Sphaerotilus montanus: one gene and its partners. The protein of the gene in region 1 binds, or shares a complex with, the protein of each later gene. Links are inferred from orthologs where the notes say so. Each region holds a gene or a part of one and is shown in the gene's direction. Other genes may lie near its edges. The genes, in order: dnaN, dnaX and holA.

Region 1 (5,364 bases):
GGTGCGCAACTACCAGCGCAAGACCTTCGACGAACTCAAGGCCAAGTACCACTCGCTCGACCTGCTGCTGATCGACGACGTGCAGTTCTTCGCCGGCAAGGACCGCACGCAGGAGGAGTTCTTCAACGCCTTCGAGGCCCTGCTGACCAAGCGCGCCCACATCATCATGACCAGCGACACCTACCCCAAGGGGCTGGTGGACATCGACGAGCGTCTGACCTCGCGCTTCGATGCCGGACTGACGGTGGCGATCGAGCCGCCGGAGCTGGAGATGCGGGTGGCGATCCTGATGAAGAAGTCGGTCGCAGAAGGCAGCCAGATGCCCGAGGACGTGGCCTTCTTCATCGCCAAGAACGTGCGCGCCAATGTGCGGGAGCTGGAGGGGGCGCTGCGCAAGGTGCTGGCCTACTCGCGCTTCAGCCACAAGGACATCAACATCGCGCTGGCCCGCGAGGCGCTGAAAGACCTGCTGTCGATCCAGAACCGGCAGATTTCGGTCGAGAATATCCAGAAGACCGTCGCCGATTTCTACAAGATCAAGATCGGCGACATGTACAGCAAGAAGCGCCCCGCCAGCATCGCCCGGCCGCGCCAGATCGCCATGTACCTGGCCAAGGAAATGACCCAGAAAAGCCTGCCCGAGATCGGTGACCTGTTCGGCGGGCGCGACCACACGACGGTGCTCTACGCGGTCCGCAAGATCGCCGCCGAGCGCCAGAAGAACACCGAACTCAACCAGCAGCTCCACGTCCTGGAACAGACCCTCAAAGGCTGAAAGACCCCTCCATCATGATCGTGTTGAAAGCACCGCAGGACAAGCTCCTGGCCGCCTTGCAGTCCGTCTCGGGCATCGTCGAGCGCCGACACACCCTGCCCATCCTGGCGAACGTGATGATCCGCCGCCACGCCGGGCAGTGCGAGTTCACGACCAGCGATCTCGAGATCCAGGTCCGCACCAGCGCGGCGATGGACGGTGACAAGGGCGACTTCAGCACCACCGTCGGCGCGCGCAAGCTCATCGACATCCTGCGCACGCTGCCGCCGGACCAGACCGTCACGCTCAGCGCCGCGCAGAACAAGCTGACGCTGCAAGGGGGCAAGAGCCGCTTCACGCTGCAGACGCTCCCAGCCGACGACTTCCCGCTGGTGCAGGAAGCCGCCGACTTCGGCCCCACCTTCAGCGTGCCGCAGAAGACGCTCAAGGGCCTGATCGACCAGGTGCACTTCGCGATGGCGGTGCACGACATCCGCTACTACCTGAACGGCATCCTCTTCGTCGCCGAAGGCCACACGCTGACGCTGGTCGCCACCGACGGCCACCGCCTCGCCCTCGCGCAGGCCACGCTGGACGTGGAGATGCCGAAGCAGGAGGTGATCCTGCCGCGCAAGACCGTGCTGGAGCTGCAGCGCCTGCTCAAGGACGGCGCCAAGGATGCCAAGCCGGCCAAGGACGGCAGCGAAGCCGAGGCCGCGCCGATCGCGATGTGCTTCGCCGCGAACCAGGCGCGCTTCACCTTCAGCGGCATGGAGTTCGTCACCAAGCTGGTCGAAGGCAAGTTCCCGGACTTCAACCGCGTCATCCCCAAGAACCACAAGCAGCACATCACGCTGGGCCGCGGCGCGCTGCTGACCAGCCTGCAGCGCGCGGCCATCCTGACCAGCGAGAAGTTCAAGGGCGTGCGGATGAACTTCGAGCCGGGCGCGCTGCGCATCGCCTCGAACAACGCCGAGCAGGAAGAGGCCAAGGAAGAGCTGGAGATCGACTACAGCGGCCCGTCGATCGAGATCGGCTTCAACGTCACCTACCTGATGGACGTGCTCTCGAACATGGACCAGGAGCTGGTGACGCTGTCGCTGCAGGACGCCAACAGCTCGGCACTCTTCACGGTGCCCGAGCAGGACGGCTTCAAGTACGTCGTGATGCCGATGCGGATCTGATGCCAGCCCCGGCGTGTCAGCCGGGTCGGCGACAATCGACCTTTGACCGACACCCCGACACACGCGCGACACGCAAGCGGGCCCCGGCCCGCTTCGGCATTTTTGCAAGGGCGACGGCGACAGCCGCCAACCCCGGTGAGTGAGTGACATGACCGACCAAAACCAGCAGTCCCAGCAGCCCATCCCCTCGGAACCGATCGTCCCCGAGCCCCCGGCGCAGACCGCCGCAGAAATCTCCGCCGCCTACGGCGAAGGCAGCATCCAGATCCTCGAAGGCCTGGAGGCCGTGCGCAAGCGGCCGGGCATGTACATCGGCGACACCTCCGACGGCACCGGCCTGCACCACCTCGTCTTCGAGGTGGTGGACAACTCGATCGACGAGGCGCTGGCCGGTCACTGCGACGACATCGTCGTCACGATCCATTCGGACAACTCGATCAGCGTCACCGACAACGGCCGCGGCATCCCGACCGGCGTCAAGATGGACGACAAGCACGAGCCGAAGCGCTCGGCCGCCGAGATCGCGCTGACCGAACTGCACGCGGGCGGCAAGTTCAACCAGAACAGCTACAAGGTCTCGGGCGGTCTGCACGGCGTGGGCGTGAGCTGTGTGAACGGCCTGTCGAAGTGGCTGCGCCTGACGGTGCGCCGCGAGGGCCACGCCTACTTCATGGAATTCCGCCAGGGCGTGCCGCAGGACCGCGTGCTGGAGCGGCGCGACGGTTTCGAGATCAGTCCGATGAAGGTCATCGGCGAGACCGACAAGCGCGGCACCGAGGTCCACTTCCTGCCCGACCTGGAAATCTTCTCGAACATCGATTTCCACTACGAGATCCTGAGCAAGCGGCTGCGCGAACTCTCGTTCCTGAACAACGGCGTGAAGATCCGCCTGGTCGATGAGCGCAACGGCAAGGAAGACAACTTCGCCTATGCCGGCGGCGTGAAGGGCTTCGTCGAGTTCGTCAACAAGGGCAAGAAGGTCCTGCACCCGAACATCTTCCACGCCCGTGGCGACAAGATGAGCGACAACCAGACCAACGTCGGTGTCGAAGTCGCGATGCAGTGGAACGAGAGCTACAACGAGAACGTGCTCTGCTTCACCAACAACATCCCCCAGCGCGACGGCGGCACGCACCTGACCGGCCTGCGCGCGGCGATGACGCGGGTGATGAACAAGTACATCGACGACCACGAGATCGCCAAGAAGGCCAAGGTCGAGATCAGCGGCGAGGACATGCGCGAAGGCCTGGCCTGCGTGGTCAGCGTCAAGGTGCCGGAGCCGAAGTTCTCCAGCCAGACCAAGGACAAGCTGGTGTCGAGCGAAGTGCGCGGCCCGGTGGAGGACATCGTCAGCCGCCTGCTGACCGACTGGCTGCTGGAGAACCCGACCGACGCCAAGACCATCTGCGGCAAGATCGTCGACGCCGCCCGCGCCCGCGACGCCGCCCGCAAGGCGCGCGAGATGACGCGGCGCAAGGGCGTGCTGGACGGCATGGGCCTGCCGGGCAAGCTGGCGGACTGCCAGGAGAAGGATCCGGCGCTGTGCGAGATCTACATCGTGGAGGGTGACTCCGCCGGTGGTTCCGCCAAGCAGGGGCGCGACCGGAAGTTCCAGGCCATCCTCCCGCTGCGCGGCAAGATCCTGAACGTGGAACGTGCCCGCTACGAGAAGCTGCTGTCGAGCAACGAGATCCTGACGCTCATCACCGCCTTGGGCACCGGCATCGGCCAGGGCATGGGCGGCGACGACTTCAACCCAGACAAGCTCCGCTACCACCGCATCATCATCATGACCGACGCGGACGTGGACGGCGCGCACATCCGCACGCTGCTGCTGACGTTCTTCTACCGGCAGATGCCCGATCTGGTCGAGCGCGGCCACATCTACATCGCGCAGCCGCCGCTCTACAAGGTCAAGCACGGCAAGCACGAGCAGTACCTGAAGGACGGCAGCGAGCTGGACGTCTACCTGCTCAAGGTCGCGCTGGACAGCGCCATCGTCGAGCCGGGCGCGGGCCGCGAGCCGATCAGCGGCGCGGCGCTGGAGGAGTTGGCGCGGCAGTACCTGCTGGCGACGAACGTGATCGCGCGGCTGTCGAACTGGATGGACGTGGAGGCCCTGCGCGCGATCAGCGACGGCCTGACGCTCGACCTCGACACGCCGGAAGCGGCGACCACCAGCGCCGACGCGCTGAAGGCTGCGCTGCACGACGCCGAGGTCAGCGCCGAGATCGACCCGCGCACCGACAAGCACTTCCTGCGCATCAGCCGCCGCCACCACGGCAACATCAAGAGCAGCGTCATCACCGCCGACTTCGTGCATGGCGCCGATTACGAGGCGCTGAGCGTGGCGGGCGTGACCTTCAAGGGGCTGCTGAGCGAAGACGCGGTGACCAAGCGCGGGGAAGGCGAGCGGCAGAAGCAGGTCAAGGTGGCGGACTTCCGCGCCGCGATGGCCTGGCTGATGACGCAGGCCGAAAACGCCGTCGGCCGCCAGCGCTACAAGGGTCTGGGCGAAATGAACCCCGAGCAGCTGTGGGAAACCACGATGGACCCGAACGTGCGCCGCCTGCTGCGCGTGCAGATCGAGGATGCGATCGAGGCGGACAAGGTGTTCACGATGCTGATGGGGGATGAGGTGGAGCCTCGGCGGGAGTTCATCGAGACAAATGCGTTGAGGGCGGCGAATATCGATGCGTGACGAGGGGGTCCGTCATGGCCCCTCCTCTGATCATCGAAATCCTCGGCCGCACCGACCAGGGCATCACGCGGCCCTTCCGGTGTCTGGCTGACGACGGTCATCACTACTACGTCAAGAGCGTCGGTGCCCATTGGCGCTCCGTCGTGTGTGAGTGGATCGCTGGTCGGCTCGCCGAGGCACTCGGCCTGCCGATCGCGCCGTTTGCGCAAGTGGAACTCGACGAGGGGCTGGTGAAGGCCTATGGCGATCACGATCTGGCGCCAGGACTGGCATTCGGCTCCCGAGTAGCCACCTCTGTTCACGAATTCGAACCTTCACTGATACGGCACTGCCACGCAGACTTTCGCCGCGATCTGCTGGCCTTCGACTGGTGGGTTCGCAACGAGGATCGGCAACTGGGAGACACCGCGGGTCGCCCCAACTTGCTGTGGCAGAGCACGACGGCTCGACCCGTGGTGATTGACCACAACAACGCCTTCGATCGCCAGTTCGACGCTGCCAGCTTCCTCGATTGGCACATCTTCCGCGCCGAGTGGCCCACGATCGCCAGCGACCTGGTGCGGCAAGCCGAGTACGCGCAGCGGTTCACAGCCGTGGCCGCCCGCGCAGAAGAGTTCTGGCGTGAACTGCCGCACAATTGGGTGTTCACGGAAGACGGTACGCCCCGGATCACCTTGCAGGAAATCCAGTCCGTGCTGCACCGTGCCGATCAGCCCGACTTCTGG
Region 2 (5,453 bases), 3.0 Mb from region 1 along the record:
CGCCCGCGGCATGCCAGCGGCGGTAGGCCTGCTGCAGTTCGGGCACGATCCAGGTGCCGTTCTGGCCTTCGCGGGCCACGCTGGCGCAGTGGCCGATGACCCGCTCGAAGGCGCCGTCGATGCGCACCTCGCAGCCCGGTGTGGCCACGAAGCGCCGCAGCACCTTCTTCAGCGAGCGGTGCAGCCTGAACTGCGCCGTCTGCAGCACCATGCGCGGGGCCGTGCTCCACCACAGGATCGGCTCGCCCGGGCTGTACCACGGAAAGATGCCGCGCCGGTAGGCCTGCTCCAGCCGCCGCAGGCTGAGCTGACCACCCGCACAGAGCAGGCCCGGAGCCTCCGTGTCCGGCCCGAGCGCACGACTGGTCGGCGGAAACGGCGCTTGTCCGTCGTCGTTGTCCGGGAGCCAGTCGATCATGTGCGGGGCCCGGAGGTGAGGTCAGCGCAGTTGCAGGTCGTCGTTGGTGTACGCGATGTCCAGCGGCTCGATCAGCACCTGCTTCGGACCGGCCTCGACCACGCCGGCGTTCCACGCGGCGATGCCCTGGGCGCGGGCGATCTCGACCGTGCGCTCGGCGTCCTCGGCCTTGACGAAGATCGCGAAACCGGCGCCCATGTTCAGCGTCGAGTAGGCCTCGCGGTCGTCCTGCTTCGCCTGTTCCTGGATGAACTTCAGCACCGGCGTGACCGGCGGCACCGTGTGGATGCGGTAGGTCAGCGCGCTCGGGTGGCGCAGCAGCTTGCGCCAGCCGTGGCCGGTGATGTTGGCGCAGTAGTGCGGCGTGATGCCGGCTTTCCAGAGCGCCTCGGTGACCGGCGAATACAGCACGGTCGGGGCCAGCAGCGCCTCGCCGTAGGTGACGCCCGGGGAGATTTCCGTCAGGTAGCCGTTCGGCAGGCGCTCGACCAGCTTGCGCGCCAGGCTCAGGCCGTTGGCGTGGATGCCGCTGGAGGCCAGCAGGATGATCGCGTCGCCCGCGCCCAGCTTGTCACCGACCGAGAGGCGCTCCTTCGGGTTGATCAGGCCGGTGCAGGACGCGGCCAGGTCGATGCGGCCTTCCTCGACGATCCCTGCCAGCGCCGGCGTTTCGCCACCACCCCAGGCCACGCTGCAGACCTCGCAGGCGCGCTTCCAGCCGGCGACCAGAGCTTGCGCGCGCTGGTGGTCGCCGAACCAGTCCGAGCCACCGGCGGCCCAGTAGGCCTGCACCACCAGCGGCGTGGCGCCGACGGTGATCAGGTCGTTGATCGCCATGGCGATGGTGTCCTGGGCAATGCCGTCGTAGTAGCTCTTGCCGGTGAGGGTGGCCATCTCGTCGGCCACCAGCGTCTTGGTGCCCAGGCACTCGACGATGGATGCCAGGTAGAACGGACCGACATCGACCACATAGGCCGACTCGCCGCGCGAGGCAGCCACTTCGGTGAAGCCGTGGCCCGCCAGATGGACGGCGGTGGACGCGGCGGCGCGCTGGGCCGTGACCTTCAGCGGGTCGATCAGGTCGTAGTTGACGCCGGCCTGCTCGTAGCTGAGGGTGCCGGTCTGGTCGGTGGAGTGGTCGGAGGGCGGGGCAGATTGATTCATGGGGCCGGATTATCGACCAGCCCGGCCCGCCTACAATCCGCCCCCATGTCGTATATCGTCCTCGCCCGCAAGTACCGGCCCCGCAGCTTCACCGAAATGGTGGGCCAGGAGCACGTCGTGCAGGCCCTGAGCAACGCGCTCACGCGCCAGCGCCTGCACCATGCCTACCTCTTCACGGGGACCCGCGGCGTCGGCAAGACCACCGTCTCGCGCATCCTCGCCAAGAGCCTGAACTGCGTCGGCCCGGACGGCACCGGCGGCATCACCGCCCAGCCCTGCGGCGTCTGCAACGCCTGCCGCGACATCGACGCGGGCCGCTATGTCGATTACGTCGAACTCGACGCCGCCTCGAACCGCGGCGTGGACGAGATCAGCCAGTTGCTGGACCAGTCGGTCTACAAGCCGGTGGTGGGGCGCTTCAAGGTCTACATGATCGACGAAGTCCACATGCTGACGATGACCGCGTTCAACGCGATGCTCAAGACGCTGGAGGAGCCGCCCGAGTACCTGAAATTCGTGCTCGCGACGACCGATCCGCAGAAGGTGCCGGTCACCGTGCTGAGCCGCTGCCTGCAGTTCAACCTGCGGCCGATGGCGCCGCAGACGGTGCAGGCGCATCTGGAGCAGGTGCTGCAGGCCGAATCCGTGCCGGCCGAGGTCGGTGCGCTGCGGCTGCTGTCGCGCGCAGCCCGTGGCTCGATGCGAGACGCGCTGTCGCTGGCCGATCAGGCGATCGCGTTCGGGGGCGGAACGCTGGATGAAGCGGGCGTGCGGCAGATGCTGGGCGCCGTGGACCGTGGCCACGTGGTGCGCATCGTCGAGGCGCTGGCCGCCAGTGACGGCGCGGCGCTGGTGCGCACGGTCGATGAACTGCGTGGCCTGGGCCTGTCCGCTGCGGGCACGCTCGAAGAACTGGCGACCTTCGCGCAGCAGATGGCGCTGGTGCAGGCCGTGCCGGACGCCGCCGATCCGACCGACCCGGACACGCCTGCCGTGCGCGCGCTCGCGCCGCTGCTGGCGCCGGACGAGACGCAGGTGCTGTACAGCATCGCGCTGCACGGCCGTGCCGAACTCGCGCTGGCGCCGGACGAATACAGCGGGCTGATGATGGTGCTGCTGCGCCTGCTGGCCTTCCGGCCGCAGGGGGCGGCGGTGGTCGCTGCGCCGCCGGTGGCAGCTCCCGTGGCATCGGTGGCGGCACCTCGGTCGGCCCCGCCCGCTCCTGTTGCAGCGAAACCGGCGCCCGCGGTGGTGTCGTCCCGCGAACTGCTGCGACCGGTCGTGGCGAGCGCGCGGGTGGCGGTGGCGCCGTTGCAGGAGGCGGCTCCGACGCCAGTTCCGGCACGCCCGGTGTCACCTGTGCGGCCACCCGAACGGCCGGCACCGGCCGTCCAGGCCAGCAAGCCGCGCACGGTCGCGCCTTGGGAAGAAGGCCCGCCCGCCGACTGGGACGAGATTCCACTGGAGGGTGATCCCGCGCCGATGCCCGCACGCGCGGTGGCGCCCGTTGCAGCCGCTCCCGCCACCGAGCCGGACGCGCTGAACGCGCTGGACGATCCCCTCGTGACCCGCTGGTCGGCGCTGTTCACCGAACTGGCGGGCCGCGGCGGCATGAACGGCCTCGTGCGTGAGCTGGCATGGCAGGCGCAGTGCCTGTCCATCGACGAGCAGGCCACCCCCAGGCGGATCGTGCTGCGCGTCGAGCGCGAATCGCTGCGCCAGCCCGGTCACCGGGATCGCCTGCAGACGGCGTTGGGCGAGTTGCTGGGCGATGCTGTCGTGCTGGAAGTCGTGGCCGGCGCGGTGACCGACAGCGCCGCTCGCCGCGATGCCGCCCGCCGCCTGCAAGCCCAGAACGACGCCGAAGCGGCCATCACGCAAGATCCGATGGTGATCGACCTGCTCGCGCGCTACCAGGGCGCGCGGATCGTGCACGGCTCGATCCGCCCGGTCGCCTGAACCGCATCCTCCGAATTTTCTCTCCGCAAGACCGCTCCCAGAAAGGACACCCCATGCTCAAAGGACAGCTCGCCGGCCTGATGAAACAGGCCCAGGCCATGCAGGACAACCTGAAGAAGGCCCAGGACGAACTCGGCCTGATCGAGGTCGAAGGCCAGTCCGGCGCCGGTCTGGTCAAGGTCGTGATGACCTGCAAGCACGACGTCAAGCGCGTCACCATCGATCCCAGCCTGCTCGCCGACGACAAGGACATGCTCGAAGACCTGGTTGCCGCCGCGTTCAACGACGGCATCCGCCGCGCCGAAGCCCTCAGCGCCGAGAAGATGGGCAAGCTGACGGCCGGGATGCCGCTGCCGGGTGGCATGAAGTTCCCGTTCTGATGCGGCGGCTGGCGTTGGTTCCAGGGCGAGGCCGCGCGTGAGTGCGCCGGACGCACTGGCCACGCTGGTCGAGGCCCTGCGCCGCCTGCCCGGCGTGGGCGTCAAGTCGGCGCAGCGGATGGCCTACCACCTGCTGCAGCACGACCGCGATGCAGCGATGCAGTTGTCGTACGCGCTGGACCACGCGGTCCACAGCATCCGGCACTGCGCGCGCTGCCACACCTTCACCGAGCAGCCGGTGTGCCTCACCTGCCTCGACCCGATGCGCGACGAGCACACGCTGTGTGTCGTGGAAACGCCCGCCGACCAGGCCGCGATCGAGCGCACGGGCAGCTACAAGGGCCTGTACTTCGTGCTGATGGGCAAGCTGAGCCCGCTCGACGGCGTCGGCGCCCATGACATCGGGCTGCCGGAACTGCTGGAGCGGGTGGGCGACGGGGTGGTGCAGGAGTTGATCATCGCGACCAGCTTCACCGCCGAGGGCGAGGTCACCGCCCACGTCATCGGCGAGGCGCTGCGGCCCCGCGGCGTCAAGGTCACCCGGCTGGCGCGGGGCGTGCCGATCGGCAGCGAACTCGAATTCGTCGACCTCGGCACCATCGCCTACGCCTTTTCGGACCGCCGCTGAACACGGCAATCCGGGGTCGCACCGGCCCGGCGCTTACTTGCGGGCCAGGCGCGTCGGGCTGATCTTGGTGCCCTTGACCGCCGCCGTGCGGTTGCGCGGCGCTGCGGCGGCCATCTGACGCCGAGCGGCGTTGCCCGCCAGCTTCGTGCCCGATTTGCCGCTCGACTTGCCAGCCGATGCCATTTCACGCCGGGAAGCTCCGGCCTCCTTGACCGGTTGCCAGATCACGAGAGATTGCGCCTTCTTGAAGCGGGTACCGTCGTCGATGCGGTTCCACTGTGCGATCTGCGCAGCCGTCACGCGGTAGCGCTTGGCCAGCGCGAGCACGGTGTCGCCCTTGCGCGCCTTGATGGCCACCTTGCGCAGCGGCGGCACGTCCGGGGCCAGTGCCATGTGGGCGTTGTCGGCAATGTGTTCCGGCACGTCCTGCACACGGTGCTCGCTGCGCAGCACAAGCAGCGTGGAGCCGGCCTTGACGAGCATCTTCGGCGGGATGCGGTTGATGTCGCGCAGCGTCTCTTCGGCCATGCCGGTCAGTCGCGCGACGTCCGCGGTGCGCATGGTGCTCGGGGCGGTCCAGGCGGTCCAGCTGGCCAACGGGCCACGGTGGTCCGCCAAGCGACGCACGAATCCGTCCGCATTGTCGTAGGGCAGCAGCACCTGCGGTGTGCCGGCCGCGAGGATGACCGGCTTGTTCATCTGCGGGTTGAGCGCCTTGAACTCCTCCAGCCCCAGCCCGGCCAGACGCGCAGCGACCGCCACGTCCATGTCACGCCGGATCGGCACGCTGACAAAGTAGGGGTGGTTTTCCAGCGGCGGCAGGCTCAGACCGAAGTCCTGCGGCGCTGACACGATGTTCTTGACCGCCTGGAACTTGGGCACGTAATGCCGCGTCTCGGCCGGC
Region 3 (5,416 bases), 750 kb from region 1 along the record:
CCTGAACATCGTGCAGTACGCCGACGAGCTGCTGGGCGCGGTCGCGAACCCGGAAGACCCGAACTACCTCAGCGGCTGGCCCGAGCGCGTGCGGCTGATGCAGGAAAACTGGATCGGCAAGAGCGAGGGCGTGCGCTTCGCCTTCCCGCACGAGATCGCGGGCGCCGATGGCGCGCTGATCCAGGGCGGCAAGCTCTACGTCTTCACGACGCGCGCCGACACCATCATGGGCGTGACCTTCTGCGCCGTGGCGCCGGAGCATCCGCTGGCGGCCCACGCTGCGGCGACGAACCCGGCACTGGCCGCGTTCATCGTCGAATGCGGGCAGGGCGGCACGACCGAAGCCGAACTCGCCACGCAGGAAAAGAAGGGCATGCCCACGGGCCTGTTCGTCACGCACCCGCTGACCGGCGCGCAGGTCGAGGTCTGGGTCGGCAACTACGTGCTGATGAGCTATGGCGATGGCGCCGTGATGGGCGTGCCGGCGCATGACGAGCGTGACTTCGCGTTCGCGAAGAAGTACGGCATTGCCATCAAGCAGGTCGTCAAAGCGGGCGACGAGGTGTTCTCGCTCGACGCCTGGGCCGACTGGTACGGCGACAAGCAGCGCGCCGTGTGCGTCAACTCGGGCGCGCTGGACGGGCTGCCGTACAAGGAGGCCGTCTCCAAGGTCGCCGAACTCGTCGGCGCCAAGGGCCTCGGCGAGAAGAAGACCACCTGGCGCCTGCGCGACTGGGGCATCAGCCGCCAGCGCTACTGGGGCACGCCGATCCCGATCATCCACTGCGACGACTGCGGCGCGGTGCCGGTGCCGGCCGCCGACCTGCCGGTCGTGTTGCCGATCGACTGCGTGCCGGACGGCTCGGGCAACCCGCTGAAGAAGCGCACCGACTTCCTGAACGTCGCCTGCCCCTGCTGCGGCAAACCCGCGCAGCGCGAGACGGACACGATGGACACCTTCGTGGACTCGTCGTGGTACTTCATGCGCTACTGCGACGCGCAGAACAGCGATGCGATGGTCGCCGGCGGCACCGACTACTGGATGCCGATGGACCAGTACATCGGCGGCATCGAGCACGCGATCCTGCACCTGCTCTACGCCCGCTTCTGGACCAAGGTCATGCGTGACCTGAAGCTGGTCAAGATCAACGAGCCGTTCACCAAGCTGCTGACGCAGGGCATGGTGCTCAAGGGCGCCTTCTTCCGCAAGCCGGAAGGCGGCGGCAAGAGCTACTACTGGGAACACGAAGTCAACGTCCTGACGAACGACCACGGCGTCACCATCGGCGGCACGTTGAAGGCGGACGGCCTGCCGCTCGACTACGAGATGACGACGATGTCGAAGTCCAAGAGCAACGGCGTCGATCCGCAGGAGCTGATCAACCAGTACGGCGCCGACACCGCGCGCCTGTTCGTGATGTTCGCGTCCCCGCCGGAGCAGACGCTGGAGTGGAACGACGCGGGCGTCGAGGGCGCGCACCGCTTCCTGAAGCGCGTCTGGGGCTTTGCCGCCAAGAACGAGGCGGTGCTGGTGGGTGCGGCTGGCAAGGTGTCGGGCGAGCTGCCCGCTGCCGCCAAGGCGCTGCGCCGCGAGGTGCATCTGGTGCTGCGCCAGATCAGCCACGACTACGAGCGCATGCAATACAACACCGTCGTCTCCGGCGGCATGAAGCTGCTGAACGCGCTGGAAGCCTACAAGCACGACGGCAGCGCCGCGTCGGCCGCCGTGCTGCGCGAGGGCTACTCGGTGCTGCTGCGCGGCCTCTACCCGGCCTGCCCGCACACGACGTGGAAGCTCTGGGCCGACCTCGGCTACGCCGCCGCGCTGGGCGACCTGCTCGACGCGCCGTGGCCGCAGGTCGACGAGGCCGCGCTGGTGCAGGACGAGATCGAGCTGGTGCTGCAGGTGAACGGCAAGACCCGCGGTTCGATCACCGTGCCGGCCGGCGCGGACAAGGCGGCGATCGAAGCCGTGGCCGCGGCCAGCGCCGAGGTGGCGAAGTTCGCCGAAGGCAAGCCGCCGAAGAAGATCATCGTCGTCCCCGGCCGCCTCGTGAACGTGGTGGTCTGAGGCGATGCGGCGGCGCCTGTTCACGCTGGCGGTGGCCGCGGCCCTGGCGGGCTGCGGCTTCCAGCTGCGCCGCCCGCCGGAGCTGCAGCTCAAGCGCATCTACCTCACTGGCTTCGACACCTACTCGCCGATGGGCGACGAGCTGCGCCGGCAACTGCGCGCCAGCCCCGGCGTCGTGCTGACGGCGACCGCCGCCGAGGCCGATGTGGTGTTCGACGCGCTGGAGGATGCGCGCGAGCAGGTGGCGGCGGCCTCGACCGCCACCGGGCAGGTGAGCGAGCTGACGCTGCGCGCCCGCCTGCGCTTCAAGGCCCGCACGCCTGCCGGCCGCACGCTGATCGCCCCGGCCGAGCTGACGCTGACCCGCGACGTGAGCTACAGCGAGGCCAGCGCGCTGGCCAAGGAGCAGGAAATCGCGCTGCTGTTCCGCTCGATGCACACCGATCTGGCGGCGCAGGTGCTGCGGCGGCTGGCGGCGCTGGGTCCGGGCTGAGCCGCCATGCAACTGCGCGCTGACCAGCTTCCGCAGGCGCTTGCCAAGGGCCTGCGCCCGCTCTACGTCATCCACGGCGACGAGCCGCTGCTGGCGCAGGAGGCCGCCGACGCGATCCGCAGCGCTGCACGCGCCGCCGGCTACAGCGAGCGCAGCGTCCACACCGTGGCCGGCGCGCAGTTCGACTGGTCCGGCCTGCTCGGCGAGGCCAGTGCGCTGAGCCTGTTCGCCGACCGGCGCGTGATCGAGATCCGCATTCCCTCGGGCAAGCCGGGCAAGGACGGCTCGGAGGCCTTGCAGCGCTACGTCGAGACGCTGTCCGACGACAACCTGACGCTCATCCTGCTGCCCAGGCTCGACCGCACGCAGCAGACCAGCGCGTGGTTCACCGCGCTGGACGGCGCGGGCGCGACCATCCGCATCGACCCGGTCGAGCGCCGCGCGCTGCCGCAGTGGATCGCGCAGCGGCTGGCCGCACAAGGGCTGCGCATCGAGGACGGCGAGGCGGGGCAGCACGCACTGGCCTTCTTCGCCGACCGCATCGAGGGCAACCTGCTCGCCGCGCACCAGGAGATCAGCAAGCTGGCGCTGCTGCACGCACCGGCCGATCCGCGTGGTGCGCCGACGGTGCTGACACAGACCCAGATCGAGTCCGCCGTGCTGAACGTGGCGCGCTACGACGTGTTCAAGCTCGGCGAGGCGGTGCTGGCCGGGCAGGTGGCGCGGGCGCTGCGCATGCTCGACGGGCTGGAGGCCGAGGGCGAGGCGGCCGTGCTGGTCCACTGGACCCTGGCCGACGACCTGCGCGGGCTGCAGCGCGTGCACACCGCCATGCTGCAGGGCAAGCCGCTGCCGCTGGCGCTGCGCGATGCGCGGGTCTGGGGCGTGAAGGAAAAGCTGTTCGAGCGGGTCGTGCCGCAGCTGGATGCCGCCACGCTCACCGCGCTGGTCGCCGCCGCCCACACGGTGGATGGCATCGTCAAGGGCGTGCCCGACCGCCAGTGGCCGGCCGCGCCGTGGGCGGCGCTGCGCCGGCTGGTGCTGCTGACGGTGCAGGCCGTGCAACGCAAGGGGCCGCCGCTGGCGCTGACGGGCTGAACGCCAGCGCTCGGTTGCATCAACCGGGGATTCGGCCCACTTTTCCAGACTTCCGCGCCGCCGCGACGAGAGGATGCTCAGGGCATTTCCGTGTCGAAGGATGGTGATGTTCCTGAACTCGTGGTGGTGGCGTTGCGGGGGTGCGCTCCTGCTCCGGCTGGCTGTGGGACTGGGGCTGCCTGGCGTGGTGCAGGCGGCTGCCGTGACCGTGCAGACCCTGGACCCGGCGGGCAAGCCGCTGGCCGGGGCGGTGGTGGCGGTCGAGGTGGGCAGCGTGGCCAGGGTGGCGGCCCCCGGTACCCGCGCCGAGATCAGCCAGCGCCAGCGCGCCTTCGACCCGGGCTTGCTGGTGGTGCAGACGGGCACGTCGGTCGATTTCCCCAACCTCGACACCGTGCGCCACCACGTCTATTCGTTCTCGCCGGCCAGGACCTTCGAGCTGAAGCTCTACAACGGGCGGCCGTCGACCCCCGTGGTGTTCGACCGCGCGGGCGTCGTCGTGCTCGGCTGCAACATCCATGACCAGATGGTCGGCACGGTGGTGGTGGTCGACACGCCGCTGTTCGGTCGCACGGATGCGGCTGGCCGGGTCGTGCTGGAGGTGCCGGCGGGGGAACACCGCCTGCTGACCTGGCATGCCCGGATGCGCGAGGGCACGGACCTGCTCGCCCAGGCGCTGAAGGTCGGGGTGGCCGGTGCGGTGGTCGTGACGGTCAAGCTGCCCGTGGTGGCTGCGCCATGAGCACGGTCATGGCACGGCTGTCCGGCTGGCGCCTGAGCGGGCTGGAGCGGCGCATCGTCTGGCCCTTCCTGCTGCTGCTGGTCGTGGTGCAGGGCATCAGCCTGATGCTGGTGAACGGTGCGATCGGAGACAGCGCCACGCGCGCGATCGACAACGATCTGCAGACCGGCCAGCGCGTGTTCACCCGGCTGCTGGAGCAGCGCGCCGAGCGCCTGTCCGAGGCGGCGGTGCTGCTGGCCTCCGACTTCGGATTCCGCTCGGCCGTGAACAGCCGCGATGTCGACACGCTCAGCGATGCGCTGGAAAACAATGGCCGGCGCATCGGCGCATCGCTGGTGATCTACACCGATCCGGCCTGGCGCCCGGTGGCCGCGACCGGGCTGGACATCGGCCGCGTGGCGGCGCTGCTGCCCGCGGCCCGCCTCATGGCCATGACCGACCCGGTGGGCGGCATGTCGGTGCAGCGCGCACGCCTGACGCTGATCGAGGGCCGGGCCTACCAGCTCGTGGCCGTGCCGGTGAAGGCCCCGCGCACGGTCGGCTGGGTGCTGATGGGCTTCGTGCTGGACCGCTCGGTGCTGCAGCAGCTCGCCGCCATCACCGGTCTGCGCGGTGCGGTGCTGCTCGACGGTCCCCCGGCGCATACCCTGCTGACCACCTTCGTGCAGGCCAGCGACCTGCGGGCCGAATCCAACCCGACCGCCAGTCCCTGTGGCCGCGAGCTGCACGAGTCGGGTGCCCGCTGGCGCAGCTGCGAGTTCGTGCTGGACACGGGCGTGTCCGACGGACGTGCCGCGCCGCCGCTGCGGCTGGTGCTGGCGCATTCGGTGGACGAGGCACTCGCCCCCTTCGTGCGGCTGCAACTCACCTTGCTGCTGCTCACGGGGGTCGGTATGGTGGTGTTCGGCGTGGGCGGTGCCATGACGGCGCGGCGCCTGAGCCGGCCGATCCGCGGGCTGCGGCGGGCGGCCGAGCGCCTGAGCCTGGCCGACTACGACACGCCGGTGCGGGT

Evidence for each region.
Region 2: the proteins of dnaN (region 1) and dnaX are in contact, whole or in part, in a cryo-EM structure (PDB 8GIZ), measured with the Escherichia coli proteins. The link is inferred for Sphaerotilus montanus from one-to-one orthologs.
Region 3: the proteins of dnaN (region 1) and holA are in contact, whole or in part, in a cryo-EM structure (PDB 8GIZ), measured with the Escherichia coli proteins. The link is inferred for Sphaerotilus montanus from one-to-one orthologs.

What each region holds. Positions count from the first base shown.
Region 1 is NZ_JACCFH010000001.1:1,326,337-1,331,700, forward strand. What follows is about bases 1-2,863. They hold dnaN (DNA polymerase III subunit beta), read left to right. Parts: upstream 1-789; coding sequence 790-1,938; downstream 1,939-2,863. Other genes in these bases: dnaA (chromosomal replication initiator protein DnaA), read left to right, coding at 1-775; gyrB (DNA topoisomerase (ATP-hydrolyzing) subunit B), read left to right, coding at 2,087-2,863. Also shown: more of gyrB, read left to right, coding at 2,864-4,639; BDD16_RS05855 (HipA family kinase), read left to right, coding at 4,654-5,364. UniProt on the Escherichia coli protein: Confers DNA tethering and processivity to DNA polymerases and other proteins. Acts as a clamp, forming a ring around DNA (a reaction catalyzed by the clamp-loading complex) which diffuses in an ATP-independent manner freely and bidirectionally along dsDNA.
Region 2 is NZ_JACCFH010000001.1:4,275,588-4,281,040, forward strand. Bases 1,133-4,084 are described here. They hold dnaX (DNA polymerase III subunit gamma/tau), read left to right. Parts: upstream 1,133-1,627; coding sequence 1,628-3,541; downstream 3,542-4,084. Other genes in these bases: BDD16_RS19475 (AIR synthase-related protein), read right to left, coding at 1,133-1,582; BDD16_RS19485 (YbaB/EbfC family nucleoid-associated protein), read left to right, coding at 3,595-3,921; recR (recombination mediator RecR), read left to right, coding at 3,959-4,084. Outside these bases: aat (leucyl/phenylalanyl-tRNA--protein transferase), read right to left, coding at 1-418; more of BDD16_RS19475, read right to left, coding at 440-1,132; more of recR, read left to right, coding at 4,085-4,549; BDD16_RS19495 (transglycosylase SLT domain-containing protein), read right to left, coding at 4,583-5,453. UniProt on the Escherichia coli protein: Part of the beta sliding clamp loading complex, which hydrolyzes ATP to load the beta clamp onto primed DNA to form the DNA replication pre-initiation complex.
Region 3 is NZ_JACCFH010000001.1:2,071,994-2,077,409, forward strand. Bases 1,702-4,616 are described here. They hold holA (DNA polymerase III subunit delta), read left to right. Parts: upstream 1,702-2,570; coding sequence 2,571-3,662; downstream 3,663-4,616. Other genes in these bases: leuS (leucine--tRNA ligase), read left to right, coding at 1,702-2,071; BDD16_RS09435 (LPS-assembly lipoprotein LptE), read left to right, coding at 2,076-2,564; BDD16_RS09445 (methylamine utilization protein), read left to right, coding at 3,769-4,404; BDD16_RS09450 (EAL domain-containing protein), read left to right, coding at 4,401-4,616. Also shown: more of leuS, read left to right, coding at 1-1,701; more of BDD16_RS09450, read left to right, coding at 4,617-5,416. UniProt on the Escherichia coli protein: Part of the beta sliding clamp loading complex, which hydrolyzes ATP to load the beta clamp onto primed DNA to form the DNA replication pre-initiation complex.